DNA from 3 places in the Paenibacillus sp. FSL R5-0744 genome. Region 3 is predicted to be linked to each of the others. Evidence: predicted binding sites of a transcription regulator. Region 3 holds the regulator's gene; each other region holds the start of a gene.
The links. Region 3 encodes Rex, which represses fermentation and respiration genes when NADH is low (regulators of the CRP and FNR family bind a similar motif). Its sites were predicted from a motif close to TTGTGAAATATTTCACAA; they were not measured.

Region 1 (4,224 bases), 270 kb from region 3:
ACCTTTATCTAAGTCCACAACTATCCTATTCTCTATTTAACCATTTATTAATTATCAAATCTTCCGTAGAACGCATTACGGTATACATCAGCAAGCTCAGAAACCAGTGGCAGCTTAGGATTGGCAGTTGTACATTGATCTTCAAACGCACGGTCAGCCAAGTAATCTACGCGGGATTCGAAGTCCTTAGGATCAAAGCCCAGTTGTTGGAACGATTCTTCGATGCCCAATTTTTTATTCATATCGCGAATAGCATTGATCAGGCTAGTTACACCTTCTTCAGTTGTGCGAGCTGGCAATCCCAGAATACGGGCAATTTCAGCATAACGCTCATCAGCTACGAAGTGCGAATATTTAGGGAACGAAGCGAACTTCGTAGGTTTTTTAGCATTGTAGCGGATAACGTGTGGCATAAGGATCGCGTTAGTACGACCGTGAGCAGTGTGGTACTGTCCGCCCCATTTATGTGCCAAACTGTGGTTAATACCCAAGAATGCATTGGCAAAGGCCATACCAGCAAGTGTTGATGCGTTATGCATTTTCTCACGTGCTACTCTGTCGCCTTCCAGCGCCGATTTTTCAAGGTATTGGAATACCAGTTGGATGGCTTTAATAGCTAGACCATCAGTGTAGTCACTCGCCATAACTGATACATAAGCTTCGATAGCATGTGTCAATACGTCCATACCTGTATCAGCAACAGCAGTTTTTGGCAAGCTGTATACGAACTCTGGATCAATGATAGCTACATCTGGAGTTAACTCGTAGTCAGCCAAAGGATATTTAGTGTGCTGTTCAGTTGTTTTATCGGTAATAACTGCGAAAGATGTTACTTCCGAACCTGTACCCGAAGTAGTTGGAATAGCTACAAATTTAGCTTTGTTACCAAGTTTAGGGAATTTATATACCCGTTTACGGATATCCATGAATTTTTGTTTCAGACCATTAAAGTCTGCGTCTGGATGTTCATAGAATAACCACATTCCTTTTGCAGCATCCATTGGGGAACCGCCGCCAAGTGCGATAATGCAGTCCGGTTGGAATCTGTTCATCATTGCAGTACCTTTTTCAACTGTAGTTGTCGATGGATCTGGTTCAACTTCAGAGAACACTTCGATAGCTACAGGAGTTTGACGTTGACGCAGGTAATGTTCAACTCTTTCAACATATCCAAGCTTAACCATCATTGGGTCAGTGATAATTGCGACACGTGTGATATCAGGCATTTTGGTCAGGTACTGAGTAGCGCCTTTTTCGAAATAGATCTTGTCAGGTACTTTAAACCATTGCATATTCACGGTACGACGATTCACCCTTTTCACGTTGATCAAATTGATTGCTGTAACGTTTTGCGACACGGAGTTACGTCCATAAGATCCGCAGCCCAGAGTCAACGAAGGGATATTAGTGTTGTAGATATCGCCGATCGCACCATGTGTGGAAGGCGAGTTAACGAGAATACGTCCTGTTTGCAGACGGTTAGAGAACTTCATGATTACTTCTTCATTGTTGGAGTGGATAGCCGAGCTATGTCCCATACCACCAAATTCAACAATTTGAGCTGCGCGTTCGATACCTTGATCTGCATTCTTAACTTTGTAGCAAGCAAGAACCGGGCTTAATTTTTCAGCGGAAAGTGGATATTTAGTGCCTACACCTTCAAGTTCTGCTACCAGAATCTTTGTGCCGGCAGGGACTTGAATGCCACACATTTCAGCAATCTTCACTGCGGATTGACCTACGATTGCTGGGTTAACCGCACATTTATCTACGTTCATTGCTCCACTAGTCAGTTTGGCAGCTTCTTCTTTATTCACAAAGTAGCAGCCATTAGCAATCATCTTTTTCTTCACTTGATCGAAGATTGGTTCTTCGATAATAACAGCTTGCTCGGAAGCACAGATCATACCATTATCAAATGTTTTAGAAAGAATGATGTCCGTTACGGCTTGATCAATATCCGCGCTCTTTTCAATAAAAGCAGGTACGTTACCAGGGCCTACGCCAAGTGCTGGTTTACCACAGCTGTAAGCTGCTTTTACCATTGCAGAACCACCAGTTGCCAAGATAAGAGCAACGTCTGGGTTGTTCATCAATGCGTTTGTCTTGTCCATTGTTGGCATTTCAATCCATTGGATACAGTTCTCAGGAGCGCCAGCTTTCACGGCAGCATCATGAAGAATTTTTGCAGCAGCTGCACTACACTCTTGCGCAGATGGGTGGAAACCGAATATAATAGGGTTCCGTGTCTTAATCGAAATCAACGCTTTAAACATCGTGGTGGATGTAGGGTTGGTTACCGGTGTGATACCCATAACAATTCCGACGGGTTCAGCAATTTTTTGGAAGCTATCATAAGCGTTGTCTTCAATAACGCCTACTGTTTTATCGTATTTAATTCCGTGCCAGATATATTCAGTTGAGAAGATGTTCTTCGTAATTTTGTCTTCGTATACGCCGCGTCCAGTTTCTTCTACGGCCAATTTTGCGAGGTACATATGTTTGTCGAGTCCAGCCAACGCCATTGCATGAACGATTGTGTCAACTTGCTCTTGGTCTAGCGCCATGAACGCCTCATGCGCTTTTTTTGCTTTATCCACTAAATTCTGAATATACTCTTCAGCGGTAACTTGTTTAACTTGGGCGGCGACTTCGTTCTTAACTGCCATCTCCCTCGTCCTCCTGTCAATTTTTAGTTGTTTTTCTCTACACATTTATCTTATCACATGATTTCCACCTTGTATAGTGAAATCTTTCACAAAGTATAAAGTTTTTTTGATTTGTTTTCAAAGCGCTTTCATTCGATCATATTATAGTCTTTTTACCATATTATGTGCTATAGAACCCTTTAAATCTTAGAATTATACTTTAATAAGCAAAATTTTAGCTCCTTTTTATTCCATATATCTAAAATCAGTGCACAAAAATGTATACTCTTCATCACAGTCAATTACGATTTTTCTACACCGTCATAATTTCCAATTGATTATCACTATTTCTGAAGATTTATAAATTTATAAATCTTCACAACAAAAAAGCCGGCCCCAAAGGGGCCGGTTTTTGCATTAAACTATTCCGCTTTAATCGTATCAAAGAATTTCTCTTGCACTGTTTTAGCTGCTGCTTCTAGCTGGCTCTTGGAATCCGTTCCTTTTTTGGAGAACAGCTCTTGAATAACATTGGACATGGTTGCGTAATAGTCCTGTGTGTTGTATTGAGCTTCAGGTTTACCATCCAAAAGTCCCATAATGTCAGGGCTATATTGGTATACATTTGTGTACTTGTCATAAACCGCTTTGGTCTTCTTACCAAACTCAGAATCAGCTGAGTAGTAGTCTAAGAGCGGCGGGATAAAGTATTTGCCATCGGTTGTACGTTGTTGAAGAATTGCATCCAGCGCTTCCAAACCTTTGTCAGAGAAATAATCAAAAGTAATGTAGCGGAATGCCATTTCTTGTTCATCTGGCGTAGCATTTGGATTGATTACTAGATAGTCACCACCAAGTACCCCTGTGTGCTTACCGCCTTTTTCCATAGCTGGCATAGGATACGTAAGCACATCCTCAGGTTTCAGTCCACCTTGGTTCAACGCTTGCTCGATAACGCCATCAGATCCGGCCATTACCATTGCTGTACGACTTTGTTGGAACGCACCTACAGCATCGCCCCAACCAAGTGCCCAGTCCTGAGGAATCGCGTTAGCTTCCCATCTAAGTTTCTTGTAGAAATCCAGTGCTTTTACGCCAGCATCGGAATTAAATGTAGCTATAACCTTACCGCCTTCAATCTTTTGAATCTCTCCGCCAGCTTCAAACAGGAAGTTGGTCCAGTTCCAACCTGATTCGTTCCCCTTACCCATTGGAGCAATACCGGAAATCCCTTTTTTGGCATCAGCTACACCTTTAGCCGTATTCAGCATATCATCCCAAGTCCAATCCATAGGTGGAATGGCTACGCCTTTTTCATCCAGCATTTTTTTGTTGATCATAGTGGTTGTTACATAACCTTTTTGTGTTACTCCGAAAACTTTGCCGTCGATGATAAATTGATTTTGAAGCACTGTGTTAATTTGATCTTTAAATTCATATTTGTTCCACAGATCTGTGATGTCAGCAACCCAGCCCTTTTCAACCAGGAATTTAGCTTCTGTAGCAAAAGTATTAAAGAAGGTTGGTGCTTCATTCGCAGCCATTTTAATTCCGATTTCACTTACATTGTACTGCC
Region 2 (4,224 bases), 2.9 Mb from region 3:
GATGAAGCAGCTTGTTCAGATCACTCTTCGGCACAGGTTTTAATACATAATCGAATGCTTGCAGTTGCACGGCTTGACGCGCATATTCAAAGTTATCGTAGCCGCTGATGATGACAACCAGAACCGACGGACAGCGTTCGCGCAATATATTTATCAGATCGAGCCCATTCATATTCGGCATGTTGATGTCCACAAGACATACATGTGGTGGGGCTTCCTCCACCATATTCAATGCTTCGTTTGCACTTTTCGCTTCTCCTGCAACTTCAAAAAGATACGAACTCTCCTCAATGTATTGTCGCAAGCCTTTGCGAATGATCGTTTCATCATCGACGATGACAATCTTCCACATCTTCATTCCGCTCCCCTTCCAAAGGTATTCGAATGACCATAACGGTAATGCCATCTTCGCTCTTCACTGCAAGGCCATATGGCACCCCGTAAGCTAGTCGAATGCGATGGTTTACACTGTATAGCCCAAAGCCCGTGGCAGAACGATCATCTTTATCATCAAGAAGGGCTTGATTCATCTGTTCAAGCTTCTCTTCAGGAATCATAACCCCATTATTTTCAACCTTAATGACCAAATAATCGACCTGTTTATATGCTGTAATCGAAATTTTGCACTTTTGATCCCCAAGTGGCTTAATCCCGTGATAAATTGCATTTTCCACCAAAGGCTGCAGCATGAAGCGAACCACTTGGCACTGAGCAAGCTTTTCATCATATCGAAGCTCGTAGTCCAGAATCTCCTCATATCGCACGCCTTGAATATGAAGATAACTCTCGACATGGTACAACTCCTGATCAAGCAGAATGTAGGGACTGCCTGTGCCAAGCCCTACTCGGAAATACGCGCTAAGCGCTTCCACCATCTCCACCACATTATCTGCTCCATGTTCCGTTGCCATCCACTGGATCGTATCCAATGTGTTGTATAAAAAGTGCGGCTTGATCTGCTCATGAATCAGTCTGAGTTCCATCTCCTTTCTGTCCTGCTCCACAGCGTATAATTGAACAAGCATGTCATTGAAGCTTCGCCCAAGATCGCCGATCTCATCCGAGCGCGTAACATCTGCTCGTATGGTTTGGTTGCCGTTCTGCACATTTTCCATTACCTGGCGAAGCGACTGAATTGGACGAATAATGGAAGAAGCAAGCAGCATCAGAAAGACGATAAACGCACTACCGATAAGAACGCCTACCAGCAATGCAGTCCGCTGGGTTTTGATCACCGCTAGCGATAGACTTGAATTCGGTACTTCGAGTACTAGCTTCCAGCCTTCCACATTTTGAATTGGAGCCTCAAATACACTCATGTTCTTCTTATCTGCTGCATCCTCCGCTCCATCTCCTTCACCCAGCTCTCTGCAATCGATGATAAGCTGGCCTGACTGGTCATATAGCATTACATCTTGAGCAATCTCCTTCATCTTCTTGACGGAGACGGCTGCGGCAATATAAGCTACCTCATCATTCACCGATGGATTCACGCGGTAGAGAATGACGACGATTTCAACTGCATTCGCTTTGGATACGATCGGATTACTCACCACATAATTGGAATCTGAATTTAGCAGTTGTTTTCGATAGTAGGGTCGGTTTAGTATCGAAAAAGGCTTGTCCTTTGCTGACCAGGAATTTCCGTGAATATCCACCACTCGTATGGATTCGTACTCTACTTGCTTCTTCGCCTCGAACTTATCGATCTCTTGCAGCAATTCATCTCGTGTCCAATGATGGTCCGAAGCTAGAGAAGCAAGCATGTCTATCTCACCGATGCGCTGATTAAACCAATAATCGATCTGGTCGCTGCGTGCATTAACCACTTGCTGCGTTAAGTTCTTATTCAAAGGGACAACCGTATGGTTCATCTCCAAATATATTGTTACAAGCAATGCAATGAACAGCAGCAAGAAGCAGCTTCCTGCGATTAACGTAATTTTTAAGTGAATTGATCTCATTGTAATCATAGCCCTTCACAATATCCGTTTCTTACATGCCCGAAAAAGACAAAAAAACGCTAATCTGTGCAAATACATAATGCAGTACTAACTCTATAATAGGTCTTGTGCATATTTTCACATGAAACACCATTCATGTCTAGGCTAGAGATAAGGGATTTGCCTAGCAAATCTGCCTCTCCCTAGTGTATGTAACCAATTCACAACAGAATGAAGGAGATATTATGCGAACTCACACGAAAAAGCTGTTATCTATTCTACTAGTCCTCAGTCTTATGTTCACGCTTGCTGCCTGCGGCGGTAAAGATGCAGCACCCGCTGCAGATGCAAACGGAGTTCAAGTCTTTGAAGGGGTTGGGCAAGGTAAACATGGTGATATTAAAGTACAAGTTTCCTTATTAGATAACAAGATCACTGACATTAAAGTAACAGAGCATAAGGAAAATGAAGTACTTGCAGAACCTGTTTATACGCAGCTCAAGCAAGATGTCATGGCAACTAACAGCGCAAAAGTTGATGCCGTTAGCGGATCTACGGTTACAAGCAAAGGATATCTCGAAGCCATTCAAGATGCAATTACGAAATCTGGACTTACCCTTGTCGCTGGCGCTGCAGTCAGTAAAAGCAAAGACAAAGAAGAAGTCGAGCAAACCTATGATGTTGTCGTCATCGGTGCCGGGGGTGCTGGCTTTAGTGCGGCTATCGAAGCGAAGAGCGCTGGAGCAAATGTAGTTCTGCTCGAGAAAATGCCAGCTGTTGGCGGCAACACATTGATCTCCGGTGGTGAGATGAATGCTCCTGACAACTGGGTTGAACGTGCTCTAGGCATCACAGATGACACGACTGAATTGTTCTATAATGATACGATGAAAGGCGGAGACAACCTCGGGGATCCAAAGATGGTTCGTATTCTTGCCGACAATGCTCTATCATCTGCCGAATGGCTGCGCGATGAGATCAAGGTAGAGTTCTTACCTGATCATCTGTTCCAATTTGGAGGCCATTCCAGAAAACGTGCGTTGATTCCTGTAGGTCATACAGGTGTTGAATTGATTACTAAGTTAAAAGCCAAAACAGACGCTGATCAAATCACGATCAAAACGAATATGAAAGCCGAAACCTTGCTGAAGGACGAAAGCGGCAAAGTAACCGGTGTAACTGCGACTTCGGGTACTGGCGACAAGATCACATTCCATGCGAACAAAGGCGTCATCATCGCTACCGGTGGTTTTGGATCCAATGTAGAGATGCGTAAAAAGTATAACCCTAAAATGGATGAAAAATATATGTCTACCGATACACCAGGATCTACAGGTGACGGTATCGTTATGGCAGAAACGATTGGCGCCAAACTGACAAATATGGAGAGTATTCAAACGTATCCAATCTGTAATCCTGAGACAGGTGTTATTTCCCTGGTTGCAGACTCCCGCTTCGATGGTGCGATCCTGATTAACCAAGAAGGCAAGCGCTTCGTTGAGGAATTAGAACGTCGTGACGTTATTTCTAAAGCAATTCTTGCCCAAACGGGTGGATATACGTATCAATTATGGAATCAAGGCATTGAGGATATTGGTAAAACGATCGAAGTTCATCAAGACGAATACGATCAGCTCGTTAAACAAGGCTTGCTCTTTAAAGCCGATACGATTGAAGAGGCGGCTGATTTCTTCAAAATTGACGTGAACACTTTGAAAGAAACGATTAATAAAGTAAATGATTATGCGAAAACAGGTAAAGACCTTGATTTCAAACATCGCGGTGGATTGAAATCTCTTGAAAAAGGCCCTTACTACATCGAAAAAGCTGTACCATCCGTTCACCATACAATGGGCGGCTTGGTGATCGACGAGAAGACTCGCGTATTGAATGAAAAAGGCGAAGTCATCCCTGGGCTGTTCGCTGCAGGTGAAGTAACAGGGGTCATTCATGGTGCAAACCGTCTTGGCGGTAATGCTATCGCTGATATCTTCACCTTCGGCCGGATTGCAGGTAAGCAAGTTGTAGCAGAGTAATCTTATGTTTGTGTAAGTGCTCTATTAATAAGTTAGCCTTAAAAAAATGCAAGATAGTTTGTTGAGTGCAGGTTGACTGATAACTTTCAAGTTTCCCTCTATGACATAGTAAACCGCCCTGTCAGCAACATTGCGAACAGGGCGGTTTTTTATGGTGGAGCCTAGGGGCTACGCTCGTCTAACTCGCGGCTCTTTTATCGTTCTCCGTTAGTGGAATTAATATTGTCCATTTCTTTCCTGGTACT
Region 3 (4,224 bases):
TAGCTCCACCTCGAGACGAGCATGCTGAGAATCCACTACACAATTTATCTTTTACAGATTATATGGATGAAGTAACGAAACGACTTAAAGAAACTTTGCCACAGTATGAAAGCCGAGAAGCTCAGGATATTATGATCAATGAGGTGATGACGGCACTTGCCGAAGACAAGCATCTATTGATCGAAGCAGGGACAGGAACCGGTAAATCCCTTGGTTATTTATTGCCTGCCATATACCAAAGCGTACGCACTAATGAAAAAGTCATGGTCAGCACTCATACTATTAATCTGCAGGATCAATTGCGTGAGCGTGATATTCCTTTGTTAACGCAGGTAGTTCCTTTTCCATTTAAAGCTGCAATTTTTAAGGGCAGAGGGCATTATTTGTGTCTTCGTAAGTTCGAACATAAAATTAATAAAAAAGACTTTATAAGTCCGAGGGAAGATGCGCTTACTGCGGCTCAGATGATCGTTTGGCTGACACAAAGTGAATCAGGAGATGACGAAGAGCTCAATCTAAGTGGACGTGGCGGAGATTTTTGGGAGACGGTAGCAAGCGATACCGATTCTTGTCTGGGTCGCTCGTGTCCTTGGTTCCGTAAGTGTTATTATCATCGGGCTAAGCATGAAGCTGGTATTGCAGACGTGGTCATTACGAACCACTCTAAGCTTTTCGCAGATGTTAAGGCTGGGCATCAACTACTTCCGGCTTATGAACATCTTGTAATAGATGAGGCCCATCATCTGGAGGACGTGGCTGGCAAGCATTTAGGCATGCATATGAAGCATTTCACGGTGGCACATACACTATCGCGTCTTTATAAGGATAGTCGAAATGGCCAACTTCCTACACTTCGCCAAATGCTTCAGTCATCAGGCAGTGAGGAAGCTTCTGAATGGAGCGGAGTGATCGATAGAATCTATCCGGATCTTCTTACCGTAAAAGAAACCTGGGATCTGCTTAGTGATAAACTATTCAGCCTCTTGCCGGAACGCAGCGATGCAGCGGCGGGAGAAGCTGGCCAGTTAGTCATGCGGCTACTTCCTACCCGTAAACCGAAAGATTGGGATGAATTGGTTGCTTTAGAGAATACTATGAATCTGACATTAAGCGAAATTATCCGTAAAGGTGATAAAATGCTTAATGAGATGCGAGATCAAGAAGGTCAATCTTCCTCAGATAGCCTAGTTACCGATATTAGCGGCTTATTTAAGGATTTAGCTTCTATACGTGAGCAAGTACGGTTTTTTATGGGATTAAATGATGAGAATGTAGTATATTGGCTGGAGGCGAATGGAAATTATCGCAGTAAATCGCTACAGCTGTATGCCGTTCCTGTTGATGTTAGTACTCAGCTTAAGGAGCTGTTTTTCGACAAGAAGAAAAGTATCGTACTAACTTCGGCGACACTCTCTGTGGATAAATCTTTCCAGTTTATGATTGATAATCTCGGACTTAATGAAGCTGCGGAAGAGGGGCGTCTGATGACATCACTCCTGCCTTCTCCCTTTAAGTATCGGGAGCAGGCGCTGTTAGTTATTCCGCGGGATTTCCCAAGTGTGAAGGGGAGTGTAGGCGATGCCCGATTTGTCGATACACTCGTACAGTCACTAGCAGAAGCAGCTATTACAACACGTGGGCGGATGCTTGTCCTGTTTACTTCTTACAAGATGCTACGCCAGGTTTACGATCCTCTGAAAGAGGCTCTAGCCTCACAAGAGATCACGGTATTAGGTCAAGGCGTGGAGGGGGGCAGCCGTAGCAAGCTGATCCGCCGTTTTCAGGACAGTGCAGCTTCTGTACTGTTAGGAACAAGCAGCTTTTGGGAGGGTGTAGATATTCCAGGTGAAGCATTAACATGCTTGGCCATCGTGAGACTCCCATTTCAACCGCCAAACCACCCCCTAGCGGAAGCGAAGTCTGAGTTATTACAAGCCCAGAAAAAGAATCCGTTCATGAAGTTGTCTGTTCCTCAGGCGGTTATTCGCTTCAAGCAAGGATTTGGGAGGCTGGTACGGACAGCGCAAGATCGGGGTATTGTTATTGTGTATGACACAAGGGTGATCGAATCTCACTATGGGAAGTATTTCCTCTATTCGTTGCCTGGCCCGAAAATGGAGCATATGCTTACGGATCAAATGGTTCCTCGTATAGCGGAGTGGTTGGAAGACGGAGGCGTTTCTTGAAAAGAACGTCATCGATCTTATTAATCACTCTACAAGGAAGGGCGGTATAAGAATACCGCTCTTCCTTGAGACGAGGTGCAGATATTTCGATAGGATTTGAACAGAATATCACTTAAATTAGGAGGTAAATTATGAAATCGGATAAAATATCAGAAGCCGTTGTTCGCAGACTTCCTGTGTACTTGCGTTTCTTGAATGATCTCCAGAAACGTGAAATATTAACCGTTTCCTCACAAGAACTAGGACAAAAACTTGATTTGAATCCTGCTCAAATTCGTAAAGATTTAGCTTATTTTGGAGACTTTGGTAGAAAAGGTATCGGGTATGACGTAACTTATCTTATTGAAAAAATCCGTCATATTCTGAAGCTGGATCAACAATTGAATGTGGCTTTAGTAGGTGCTGGTAACCTTGGACATGCATTATCTAATTACAATGCTTATCTGAAAGATACTATGAAGATTACCGCTATATTTGACTCCTATGCACCTAAGGTAGGGCGGAAAATCAACTCTCTTACCGTTCAACCGATGGAGGAGCTTGGTCAGACGGTTCGTGAGCAAGGTATTCGAATTGGGATCATTACTGTGCCTGATTCAGAAGCGCAGAATGTAGCAGATATTCTCATTGAGTCTGGCATTGAGGCGATTTTGAATTTTGCACCAGTGATTCTAAAAACACCATCGAATATCCGTGTTCATGCTGCCGATTTTACAACGGATTTGCAAAGCCTTGCTTATTATTTGAAAGACGGAAAGGAAGAAAGCGGAAATGAAGAGCAGTAAAACGATTATTAAGGGCGGGCGTTTTCTTATTCCGGGAACGGATGAGCCGGTTCTGAGCGGATATATGACTATTGAAGATGATTTGATCACTTACATAGGAAAAGAAGAACCTTTAATGGAAGATGATGTGCAAGTTGTTGATGGCAGTCGTCTGCTGTTTATGCCAGGTCTGGTAAACACACATGGCCATGCCGCAATGTCATTGCTTCGTGGTTATGGAGATGATTTAGCACTTCAGGTGTGGCTTCAAGAGAAGATGTGGCCGATGGAAGCGAAATTCACTGGAGAAGATGTATACTGGGGAACCTCCTTGTCGGTACTGGAAATGCTAAAAGGTGGTACTACAACCTTCTTGGATATGTATGATCATATGGATCGAGTAGCAGAGGTAGTCGAATTATCAGGCATCCGTTCCGTACTGATGAGAGGCGTAATCGGATTATGCCCAGAGGAAGTACAAAATCACAAGCTTGCGGAAGCGATTTCTTTTGCACGAAATTGGCATGGTAAGGCTGATGGTAGAATTACGACGATGATCTCGCCACACGCCCCATATACTTGCCCACCGGACTTCTTTGTTAAGTTTGTACAAGCGGCACATGATTTGGATTTACCGATGCATACCCATATGTCCGAGACCAAACGCGAAGTGGAGCAGAATGTGGTGGATTACGGACTTCGGCCTGTAGCGCATTTAGAGAAGCTTGGAATGTTCACACGTCCGTCTATTGTTGCACATGGCGTTCATTTGAATGATGAAGAGATCGAGATACTGGCTCGTCATGATGTAGGCGTGTCTCATAACCCAGGAAGTAATCTGAAACTGGCTAGTGGAGTGGCTCGGGTTACGGATCTTCTAAAGGCTGGTGTGAAGGTGTCACTGGGTACAGATGGTGCGGCAAGCAATAATAACCTGGATATGTTTGAAGAGATGCGTCTTGCAGCCCTCATCCATAAAGGTGTAAGTGGTGATCCGACGGCTGTCCCAGCTCCGGAAGCGCTGCGTATAGCTACAGAGTATGGCGCAAAGTCTATCTTTTTAAATGATGTGGGTAGACTCGCTGTTGGCATGAAAGCGGACTTTATCGCGATTGATATAGACCAGCCGCATTTGCTACCACACACAGATCTGTTGTCTCATGCTGTATACTCTGCCAGCGCCAAGGACGTTGAGCATGTATGGGTGAATGGTAAACAGGTTGTAAAACATGGAGAATGTGTAACGCTAGATGAGGAAGCAATCCGTCGTAAGG

Region 1: the regulator Rex is predicted to act here: its motif matches at 2,744-2,761, upstream of adhE (bifunctional acetaldehyde-CoA/alcohol dehydrogenase).
Region 2: the regulator Rex is predicted to act here: its motif matches at 2,070-2,087, upstream of MKY19_RS03400 (flavocytochrome c).

The regions. Positions count from the first base shown of each region.
Region 1 covers NZ_CP150228.1:4,978,325-4,982,548, forward strand. The annotation lists gene adhE (bifunctional acetaldehyde-CoA/alcohol dehydrogenase) at 48-2,669, opposite strand; gene MKY19_RS22085 (extracellular solute-binding protein) at 3,071-4,224, opposite strand, start outside.
Region 2 covers NZ_CP150228.1:752,086-756,309, reverse strand. The annotation lists gene MKY19_RS03410 (response regulator) at 1-358, opposite strand, end outside; gene MKY19_RS03405 (sensor histidine kinase) at 327-1,964, opposite strand; gene MKY19_RS03400 (flavocytochrome c) at 2,189-3,979, shown strand.
Region 3 covers NZ_CP150228.1:4,709,664-4,713,887, reverse strand. The annotation lists gene dinG (ATP-dependent DNA helicase DinG) at 1-2,186, shown strand, start outside; gene MKY19_RS20800 (redox-sensing transcriptional repressor Rex) at 2,318-2,971, shown strand; gene MKY19_RS20795 (amidohydrolase) at 2,958-4,224, shown strand, end outside.